One region of the Spiribacter vilamensis genome, then DNA from elsewhere that is predicted to be linked to it. Evidence: predicted binding sites of a transcription regulator. Region 1 holds the regulator's gene; each other region holds the start of a gene.
What was found. The regulator sigma-54, encoded in region 1, starts transcription at its own class of promoters, with help from an activator protein. The targets are predictions, from matches to a motif close to TGGCANGNTNCNTGCTT.

Region 1 (2,202 bases):
GGCGGTCACGCCGCAGCGTGTCCGCCCTGCCGAGAGCAGTCGGGTAAGCTCCATAGCGATCAGTCTTCCAGATTGTCGCCGACACGTCCCTGCTCGCGGTGATGGTCGCTGCGCTTTTCCTTGTGCTTGACGACCTGCCGATCCAGTTTGTCGACCAGCAGGTCGATGGCGGCATACATTTCTTCTGCCGAGGAGTCGGCAAACAGTCGGGCGCCACTGACCACCACGGTCGCCTCGGCCTTTCGGGTGTTTGTCTCCACGGTCAGTATCGTGTGTACATCGACCACGTGATCGAAATGGCGTTCGAGGCGCTGGAACTTCTCCTCGACGTAGTCACGGAGTGCGTCGGTGATGTCGACATGATGGCCGGTGATGTCGATTTTCATGATTTCCCCTCTTGTTTTCTTTTCAACACGGACGTTTGCGTTCCGTCGACGACGCAATGCCCATGACTTCCCGGTATTTGGCGACGGTCCGGCGTGCGACGTGGATGCCCTCGTCGCGAAGGATGTCAGTAAGTCGTGAGTCGCTGAGTGGCCGGGCGGGATTTTCCGCAGCGACCTGGCGCCGGATCCTGGCGCGGATGGCGGTGGCCGAGCATTCACCGCCATCGGCGGTGGGGACATGGCTCGAGAAGAAATGCTTGAACTCGAGCGTGCCCTGGGGGGTGAGCATGTATTTGCGGGAGGTTATCCGTGAGACCGTGGATTCGTGCATCTCGATCGCCTCGGCGACATCGCGCAACACCAGCGGCTGCATGGCCTCTTCACCATACTCCAGAAATCCCTGCTGGCGCGCGACGATGCACTCGGCCACCCGTTGCAGTGTCTCGCCGCGGGACTGGAGGCTTTTGATGAGCCAGCGCGCCTCCTGCAGATGCTCGCGCAGGAGGTTGTTATCGTGGCCGCCATCGCCGCGCCGCACCAGGCTGGCGTAGTAGTCATTGATGCGGATCCGCGGGGTTGCCTCGGGATTGATCTCGACCTCCCAGCGGCCATGGATCCGCCGGACCCGGCAGTCGGGAATGACGTACTCGGTCCGTGTCTCACCGAATCGTGACCCGGGATGCGGATCGAGCTGGCGGATGAGCCGCAGCGCCTCGTCCAGCGTCGCCTGATCCACGCCGAGCCGATCCCGGAGCGTCGACTGCTGACCGGGGCTGAACAGTTTCCAGTCCGCATCAATGGCACGCCGCGCGACTTCGCGGCAGGGGGTCTCGGCCGGCATTGCATCGATCTGGATACGCAGTGCCTGACGGACGTCAGGCGCCGCGACGCCGACGGGATCCATGTGCTGGAGGATAGTCAGCACCGCATTCACATCGTCCTCGTCGATATCGCCGTTATCACCGAGCGTTTCCAGCAGCTCGACCACGGGTTCGGTGAGATGGCCGCGCTCGTCCAGTGCGTCGATCAACGCCGCGGCGATCCGCCGGTCTCGCTCCCCGAGACTCGAGAGATCGACCTGCCATTGCAGATGATCCCGCAGCGAGGCGGACGGAGACGCGTGACGATCAAGGGAGTCGTCGCTACCCCCCGGTTCATCCCAGTGATCGGCGACCGCGATGCCCTCACCGAATCCCGTGGCATCGGTGGCGTTTGATCCGAGCACCGCCTCCGACGGGTCCAGTGAAGAGGTGCTCGGCGCCTCTGGTGGCTCTTCGGTAGCCGAGGCGTCGGTTTCTTCGTCCGGCTCGAGCATTACGTTCGATTCGAGCGCATCGCGGATCTCCAGGCTCAGCTCGGCAGCCGGCAGCTGCAGCAGCCGGATCGCCTGCTGCAGCTGCGGCGTCATGGTCAGCTGCTGACTTGCCCGAAGTTCAAGCGATTGCTTCATTATTACCGTGCCTTCAATTGACGAGCCAAGCCTAACGCCGGGCATGACCCCGTCGCCAGTGTCAGAGGTGGAAGTCCTCGCCGAGGTAGACGGCACGAACCTCGGCGTTATCGAGAATCGTATCGGGGGTGCCGTCGGCGATAACCCGCCCGGCGTTCAGAATGCTCGCCCGATCGACGAGTGCCAGTGTCTCGCGAACATTGTGGTCGGTAATCAAAACGCCGATGCCGCGGTCGGACAGATGGCGGACGATGGCCTTGATATCACCGACGGAAATCGGGTCGACGCCCGCGAACGGCTCGTCGAGCAGGATGAAGCGGGGATCGGCGGCGAGCGCCCGCGCTATCTCGACGCGACGGCGCTCTC
Region 2 (2,202 bases), 1.5 Mb from region 1:
GGCCGGGCCGCTGGCAGTGGACGTTCGGCCGTAAGATGGCGACAGACGTCGACCAGATGATTACCGCCATAAACCTCGCCTCCCGCCAGCGCGGCCTCCGCACCATTGGTTCCCGCCACGACCAGCGACTCACCGTCCGCCGCGCAGCGCAGGGCCACCGGAAGCGTGCCGCTGACCGGCCTGAGACCGCCGGACAGGGCGAGCTCGGCGCAGAACACGGTGTTGTCCAGGCGCTCCCGGGGCAGCTGGCCGGAGGCCACCAGTATGCCCAGCGCAATCGCCAGATCGAAGCGGGCACCGTCCTTGGGCAGGTCGGCCGGCGCAAGGTTGACCGTGATGCGCCGTCGCGGAAAGTCGAAACCGCTGGTGGTCAGTGCCCCGCGGACACGGTCCCTCGCCTCGCGTACCGCCGTGTTGGGCAGCCCGACGATGGACAGCGAGGGGAGACCGCCGCCGAGGTGGACCTCGACGTCGACGCGCGGCGCATCGATCCCGACAGCAGCCCGGGCCTGAACGAGTGCCAGTGACATGACAACGCACCTCCCTGTGCGAAGTGGATTGCCGGAAGCGGCGGTGTCTACTCGCCGGCGTCGTCTGGCGTCGACTGCTCGGTCACCGCTGTATTGCCTTCGAGCGCAGCGACCCGTGCCTCCATGGCCTCGAGCCGCTCGCGGGTGCGGGCGAGCACCTTCGCCTGGGCGTCGAATTCCTCGCGGGTGACCAGCTCCATGCGGTTGAAAGTGCTCTGCAGCGCGACCCGGGCGTTCTTCTCGACCTCCGCCTGGATATCCCGCAATCCGCTGGGCAGATTCTCGGAGAAACGCTTCGCCATCTCATCGAACTGTTTCGGATCGAGCATTGTTCGGTCTCCGTTGCCTTCGTTTGAGATCAGTTTAAGCGGTTGACGGGGAATTCCCAATCCATTGAAAGGGTTGATTCTGGTGCATCCGATGAATGGCGAATGCACGTATTTGGTGCAATGAACCGTCAAGGGGCATTCAGTCCCCGGCGGGCAACGGCGATTGTCTCTTTGGCATGGTCCCTGCATAGGTGTTGGTGCGTTTATATCGTTCACGGGCACCGGGGCTATCCGGTCCCGACAGGGGAGTACAGGCATGAAGCTGATTACTGCGATTATCAAGCCCTTCAAGCTCGACGACGTCCGCGAGTCACTCTCGGAAATCGGCGTGCAGGGCATCACTGTTACCGAGGTCAAGGGATTCGGCCGTCAGAAGGGGCATACCGAGCTCTATCGGGGCGCCGAGTATGTCGTCGATTTCCTGCCCAAGATGAAAGTCGAGGTCGCACTCGCCGATGACCTCGTGGAGCGGGCCATGGAGGCCATCAGTAAGGCGGCCAATACCGGCAAGATCGGCGACGGCAAGATCTTCGTCACGGCGATCGAGCAGGCGGTGCGCATCCGCACCGGCGAAACCGACAAAGACGCACTCTAAGGATCACTGGGAGTCTGAAATATGTCTGCAGAATTCAACGAACTGGCGTACGCGCTGGATACCTTCTATTTCCTGGTCTCGGGAATACTGGTCATGTTCATGGCCGCCGGCTTCACGATGCTGGAGTCGGGCCTGGTGCGCTCGAAGAACACGACCGAGATCCTCACCAAGAACGTGGCGCTCTACTCGATCGCTTGCATCATGTACATGCTGATGGGCTACAACATCATGTACGGCAGCGGCGTGAGCTCCATTATTCCGTCTTTCGGCGGCATCCTGGGCACGGCGGACAACGCGGCCGCGGACATCGCCGGCGGCAGTGATGCCTACTACTCGAACATCTCCGACTTCTTCTTCCAGGTCGTCTTCGTCGCAACCGCCATGTCGATCATCTCGGGGGCCGTGGCCGAGCGAATGAAGCTCTGGGCGTTCCTGCTGTTCACGGTCATCCTCACCGGTGCCCTCTACCCGATCCAGGGCTTCTGGAGCTGGGGCGGTGGCTTCCTGGCCGAGCTCGGCTATTCCGATTATGCCGGCTCCGGGATCGTGCATATGTTCGGTGCAGCCGCGGCGCTGGCCGGCGTGATGGTGCTTGGTCCGCGCAAGGGCAAATACGGTCCGAACGGCGAAGTCCGGCCGATCACCGGTGCCAATATGCCGCTCGCGACGCTGGGCGTGCTCATCCTCTGGTTCGGCTGGTTCGGCTTTAACGGTGGCTCCGAGCTCAAGCTCTCGGACGTCGGCTCGG
Region 3 (2,202 bases), 380 kb from region 1:
AGTATGGCGAAGCGGTGATCTGTCGACAAGCAAGGGTCACCATGCCTGCTCCATCATCTGCACCAGTCGGTCCGCGGGCAGTACAACCGGGTTGCCCTGCATCGATGACGATTGCTCGGCCGCGGCGGCGATCGGCGGCAGTTCAGCCGGGTCCAGTCCGGCCTCGCGCAGTCCGGGCAGTCCCTGTGCCCGGGACCACGCCGCCAACCGGTCGATCGCGACTTCGGCTTCACATCCGAACGCTTCGGCAATCCACCGCTCGACCTCGACAATGCGCCCGGCAATCCGTCCGCGGGTCGCTTCTCGATTGGCGCGCAGGGCTTCCGGCAGCAACGCGCCGGCAATCGCGCCATGGGGCATATCGGTGACACCGCCCAGGGGTCCGGCGAGTCCATGGACCGCGCCGAGTTTCGCATTGGCGAGGGCGAGACCACCGGACAGGCTCACCCAGGCCATGGTGTCGCGCGCGGTGGAATCCTCCGTGGCCATGAGTGTCCGCAACGCAGCGAGCCCCTGCGGAATCGCATCGCGGCAGAGGGCATCGGTAAAGCGATTGGCGCGGCAACTGATGAACGGCTCGATCACCTGGGTGATGGCATCCAGGCCGCTTGCGAGTGTCACCGCGGCCGGCGTGTTATCGGTGAGCGCCGGGTCGACGATCGCCACGTCGGGCAACAGTCGCGGATCGCGCAGCGAGACCTTGCGACGCGCAGAGGGGACATCGATAACGGAGTTGTAGGTTGCCTCCGTCCCCGTGCCGGCCGTGGTGGGGAGCGCGATGAACGGCAGTGGTGTCGCGTCCAGCGGGGCGTTATCACCGACGACCTCGAGATAATCCACCACATCGCCGCTAGCGGGAATCAGACCGGCCACGGCCTTCGCCGTATCAATGACCGAACCACCCCCGAGCCCGATCACGACATCCACGTCGTCATGGCGCCCGGCCACGACGCCGGCCTCGATGAGCGCGACATCGGGCTCGTGCGGACAGGCATGACGGGTCGGCGGGCAGTTGGCGGCGATCAGTGCATCGATGAGCCATTGCGACCGGCGAGGATTCGCACCATGGATGAGCAGTGGTCGCTTGCCCCGCGCGCATACCGCTTCGACGGCGTGGGCTGCGGCGTCCCGGCCAAAGCGGATATGACGGGGCAGATGCAGATCGAAGGCGGGCTCCATGGGTGATCTCCGGCAATAGACAAATCGTTACGCTCGCCCATGGTGCAGGTTTCACCGCCCTTGTCCAGACTGGTGCATTCATGACATAAAGAGGTGCGGCGTATTTCGCGGAAAATGCCGACGGAGGAGAGTATGGCGACACTGGCATAAAGTTTGCTTTGTATTTAGTGCCATATTGGCTTTGCACACCCTCGAGAAAAGAGAGGAAAGCAGGAATGAAAAAGACGATTATCACAATGGGCCTCGCAGCGTCGGGATTGCTGGCATTCGCCGGCACGACGCAGGCCGCGACTTTGCAGGACGTAAAGGACGACGGCGAACTGCGCTGTGGCGTCAGTAACGGACTGCCCGGTTTTTCACAGCCCGACAACGACGGTAACTGGGCCGGTATTGACGTCGACACGTGCCGGGCGGTCGCCGCTGCGGTGCTGGGTGACGCGGACGCTGTCGAATTTATCCCGCTGACCGCTGCCGAGCGTTTCACTGCGCTGCAGTCGGGTGAGATTGATGTTCTCACGCGGAATACGACCTGGACGACGACCCGCGACACCTCGCTGGGACTCAACTTCACCGGGACCAACTATTACGACGGTCAGGGCTTTTTGATCAAAAAGGACCTGGGCGTTGACAGTGCCTACAGCCTGGATGGTGCCGCCATCTGTATCCAGGCGGGTACCACGACCGAGCTCAACCTCGCCGACTTCTTCCGTGCCAACGACATGGAATACGAAGCCGTTGTCTTCGATACCTCCGAGGCTAGCGCCCAGGGCTTTGACAACAACCGTTGCGATGTCCTCACCTCGGATACGTCACAGCTCGCCGCGCTCAAGACCCAGCTGAGCGACCCCGATTCCGCGGAGATCCTGCCCGAGGTGATTTCCAAGGAGCCGCTCGGCCCCGTGGTACGCCAGGGTGACGATGAGTGGTTCAACGTCGTGAAGTGGGTCCTGTTCGGCCAGATCAACGCCGAGGAGTACGGCGTCACTTCCGAGAATGTCGACGACATGATGGACTCCGACAACC
Region 4 (2,202 bases), 530 kb from region 1:
CTTTCAACGTTCCGAAGGACATCATATTCGAAGTGCATCCAGTGCGGTAAACCTGGAAAGGACGCGATCCAGATGCCGAGATTTCGCTACTATGCAGATAGCTAAACCAACGGGTTGAGGTCATTCAATGTACGAACGTTTTTACAACCTGATCGGAAAACCCTTCCAACTCAGCCCAGATCCGGCATTTTTCTACGGCAGTCGCGGCCACAAGCGTGCAGCGGCGTACCTCGAATACGGTGTCGAACAGGGCGAGGGGTTCATCGTCATTACCGGCGAGGTGGGCGCCGGTAAGACCACGCTGGTGCGGAATCTTTTCCGGAGTCTACCTCTCAATCGTGTGGTTGCGGCACAGATCGTGAGCACTCAGCTGGATGCCAACGATATGCTCGGAGCGGTCTGTTCGGCCTTTGGCCTCGGGACCGAAGGCGGCAAGGCGGAGCGCCTGTTCAGGCTCGAAAAACACCTGCAGGCCTGTCAGCGTGCCGGCAAGCGTTGCCTTCTGGTGGTCGACGAGGCGCAGAACCTGTCGCCGGCTACTCTCGAAGAACTGCGGATGCTGTCCAATTTCCAGTCGGACAGTGGGTCGTTGCTGCAAAGTTTTCTCGTGGGCCAGCCGGAATTCCGTGACATGTTTCAGGGCGACGCTATGCGCCAGCTGCGCCAGAGGGTCATAGCGACCTGTCATCTTGGCCCGTTGAACGCCGACGAGACGCGCGAATATATCGAACACCGACTCCGCAAGGTCGGTTGGGAGCAGGATCCGTCATTTACCGATGCCGCCTTCGATGCACTCCACCGCTACTCGGAGGGCGTCCCGCGCCGGATCAACACTGTCTGTGATCGCTTGCTACTCATGGCCTCTCTTGAAGAGCGCCATGAAATCGACGCCGATGGCGTACAGGAAGTCGTGGACGAGCTGGATCAGGACTTCGGTGTCCGGGAACAGATACCTGCCCCCGACGCACTACAGCCACCAACGGATGATCCGCCCGCGCCAACGCCACCGGCATCATCGCAACCAGCCGATGACGCAACACACACGGCTGCCCAGCTCGAGCGTTTTGCCTCCTATACGACGGCCGTGTCGCGTCGAATCCTCAAAAACCTGCGGCAACGCCACTAAGCCGACTGAACACTTTGACAGCGTCGGTGTTTTTTACACTTTTGATGGGCAGACCTTTGAGAATTTGGCTCTGGAGTATTTTTATTTCGTAAAGTCAAATACTTAAAAAGATGGCCCGTTACTTGCAAACAAATGGTCAGGGAAGGAGAACCATTCCCGAACAGCATCAACAGGCATCTTGGAGTTGGACAATGACCATTATCAATCGCAGGAAGAAATCCCTGACCGCCCTTGCCACCGTCGCACTTATGGCGGCTGCCGGTGGCGCACACGCAAGCTTTATCCTCAGCTTTGCAGACCAGAGTCGGCCCTTCGACGAGACCTTACAGGATGGCCCTGTCGCGGGAGAGTTTAATGGCGCCGCATTCGATGCCGAGGCCGACTTCTTCGCGCGTCTCGATTCAAGGACCACCGAAACCTTCGAGAGCTTCGATGACAATCGACCGCTATCACCTGTTACATCGGTTGGTTCGTTCCTGCCGGGTCCGCTAGCGAACAATGGCACGGGAACGAACTGTGTCTCCGGCTGCACTGAGCCGGTCGTACTCAATCAGGCGGATGTCGACGGGAACACGGGTCGTTACGACGTCACCGGGCCAAATGGTCAATATTACCTGGACAGTAACGACTTGACTCAGGTGAGGTGGGAACTCGGCACTGCCGATCCTGCGCTGGATTCGAGCTATAACGCCATTGGCTTTTACCTGATGGATCCCAGTGACCAGAAAGCAACGTTCGAGATCAGCACGTTGGCTGGCACCGAGCTTTTCACTATTCCCGAAATGATGAGCGGTACCAGGAAAGATGGTGATCTCATCTACCTGTCGGCCATCTCGACGGCTGGAGCCATCACCAGCGCGTCAATCTTGTTTACAAACACTGATGGGAATACGTCGGATGGCTTTGGCCTCGACAATGTCACCGTTGGTGTACCGGCTCCCGGGATGCTGGCGATGCTCGGCAGTGGACTGATGGCGCTGGGGCTTTTCGGTCGCCGTCGGAAGGATCGCCTCGCGGCTTAGCACCACGTCTTCGGCATGGTAATTCCAGGTCGGTCAAAGGAGGCCCTTCGGGGC

Region 2: the regulator sigma-54 is predicted to act here: its motif matches at 1,032-1,048, upstream of glnK (P-II family nitrogen regulator).
Region 3: the regulator sigma-54 is predicted to act here: its motif matches at 1,322-1,338, upstream of EV698_RS02425 (amino acid ABC transporter substrate-binding protein).
Region 4: the regulator sigma-54 is predicted to act here: its motif matches at 1,238-1,254, upstream of EV698_RS03110 (PEP-CTERM sorting domain-containing protein).

The regions. Positions count from the first base shown of each region.
Region 1 covers NZ_SHLI01000001.1:96,929-99,130, forward strand. The annotation lists gene EV698_RS00550 (PTS sugar transporter subunit IIA) at 1-54, opposite strand, end outside; gene hpf (ribosome hibernation-promoting factor, HPF/YfiA family) at 60-386, opposite strand; gene EV698_RS00560 (RNA polymerase factor sigma-54) at 409-1,881, opposite strand; gene lptB (LPS export ABC transporter ATP-binding protein) at 1,898-2,202, opposite strand, start outside.
Region 2 covers NZ_SHLI01000001.1:1,576,159-1,578,360, reverse strand. The annotation lists gene EV698_RS07910 (YifB family Mg chelatase-like AAA ATPase) at 1-530, opposite strand, end outside; gene ubiK (ubiquinone biosynthesis accessory factor UbiK) at 578-859, opposite strand; gene glnK (P-II family nitrogen regulator) at 1,116-1,454, shown strand; gene EV698_RS07895 (ammonium transporter) at 1,476-2,202, shown strand, end outside.
Region 3 covers NZ_SHLI01000001.1:475,278-477,479, reverse strand. The annotation lists gene EV698_RS02435 (TRAP transporter small permease subunit) at 1-29, opposite strand, end outside; gene EV698_RS02430 (iron-containing alcohol dehydrogenase) at 37-1,179, opposite strand; gene EV698_RS02425 (amino acid ABC transporter substrate-binding protein) at 1,395-2,202, shown strand, end outside.
Region 4 covers NZ_SHLI01000001.1:624,841-627,042, reverse strand. The annotation lists gene EV698_RS03115 (XrtA/PEP-CTERM system-associated ATPase) at 128-1,126, shown strand; gene EV698_RS03110 (PEP-CTERM sorting domain-containing protein) at 1,318-2,148, shown strand.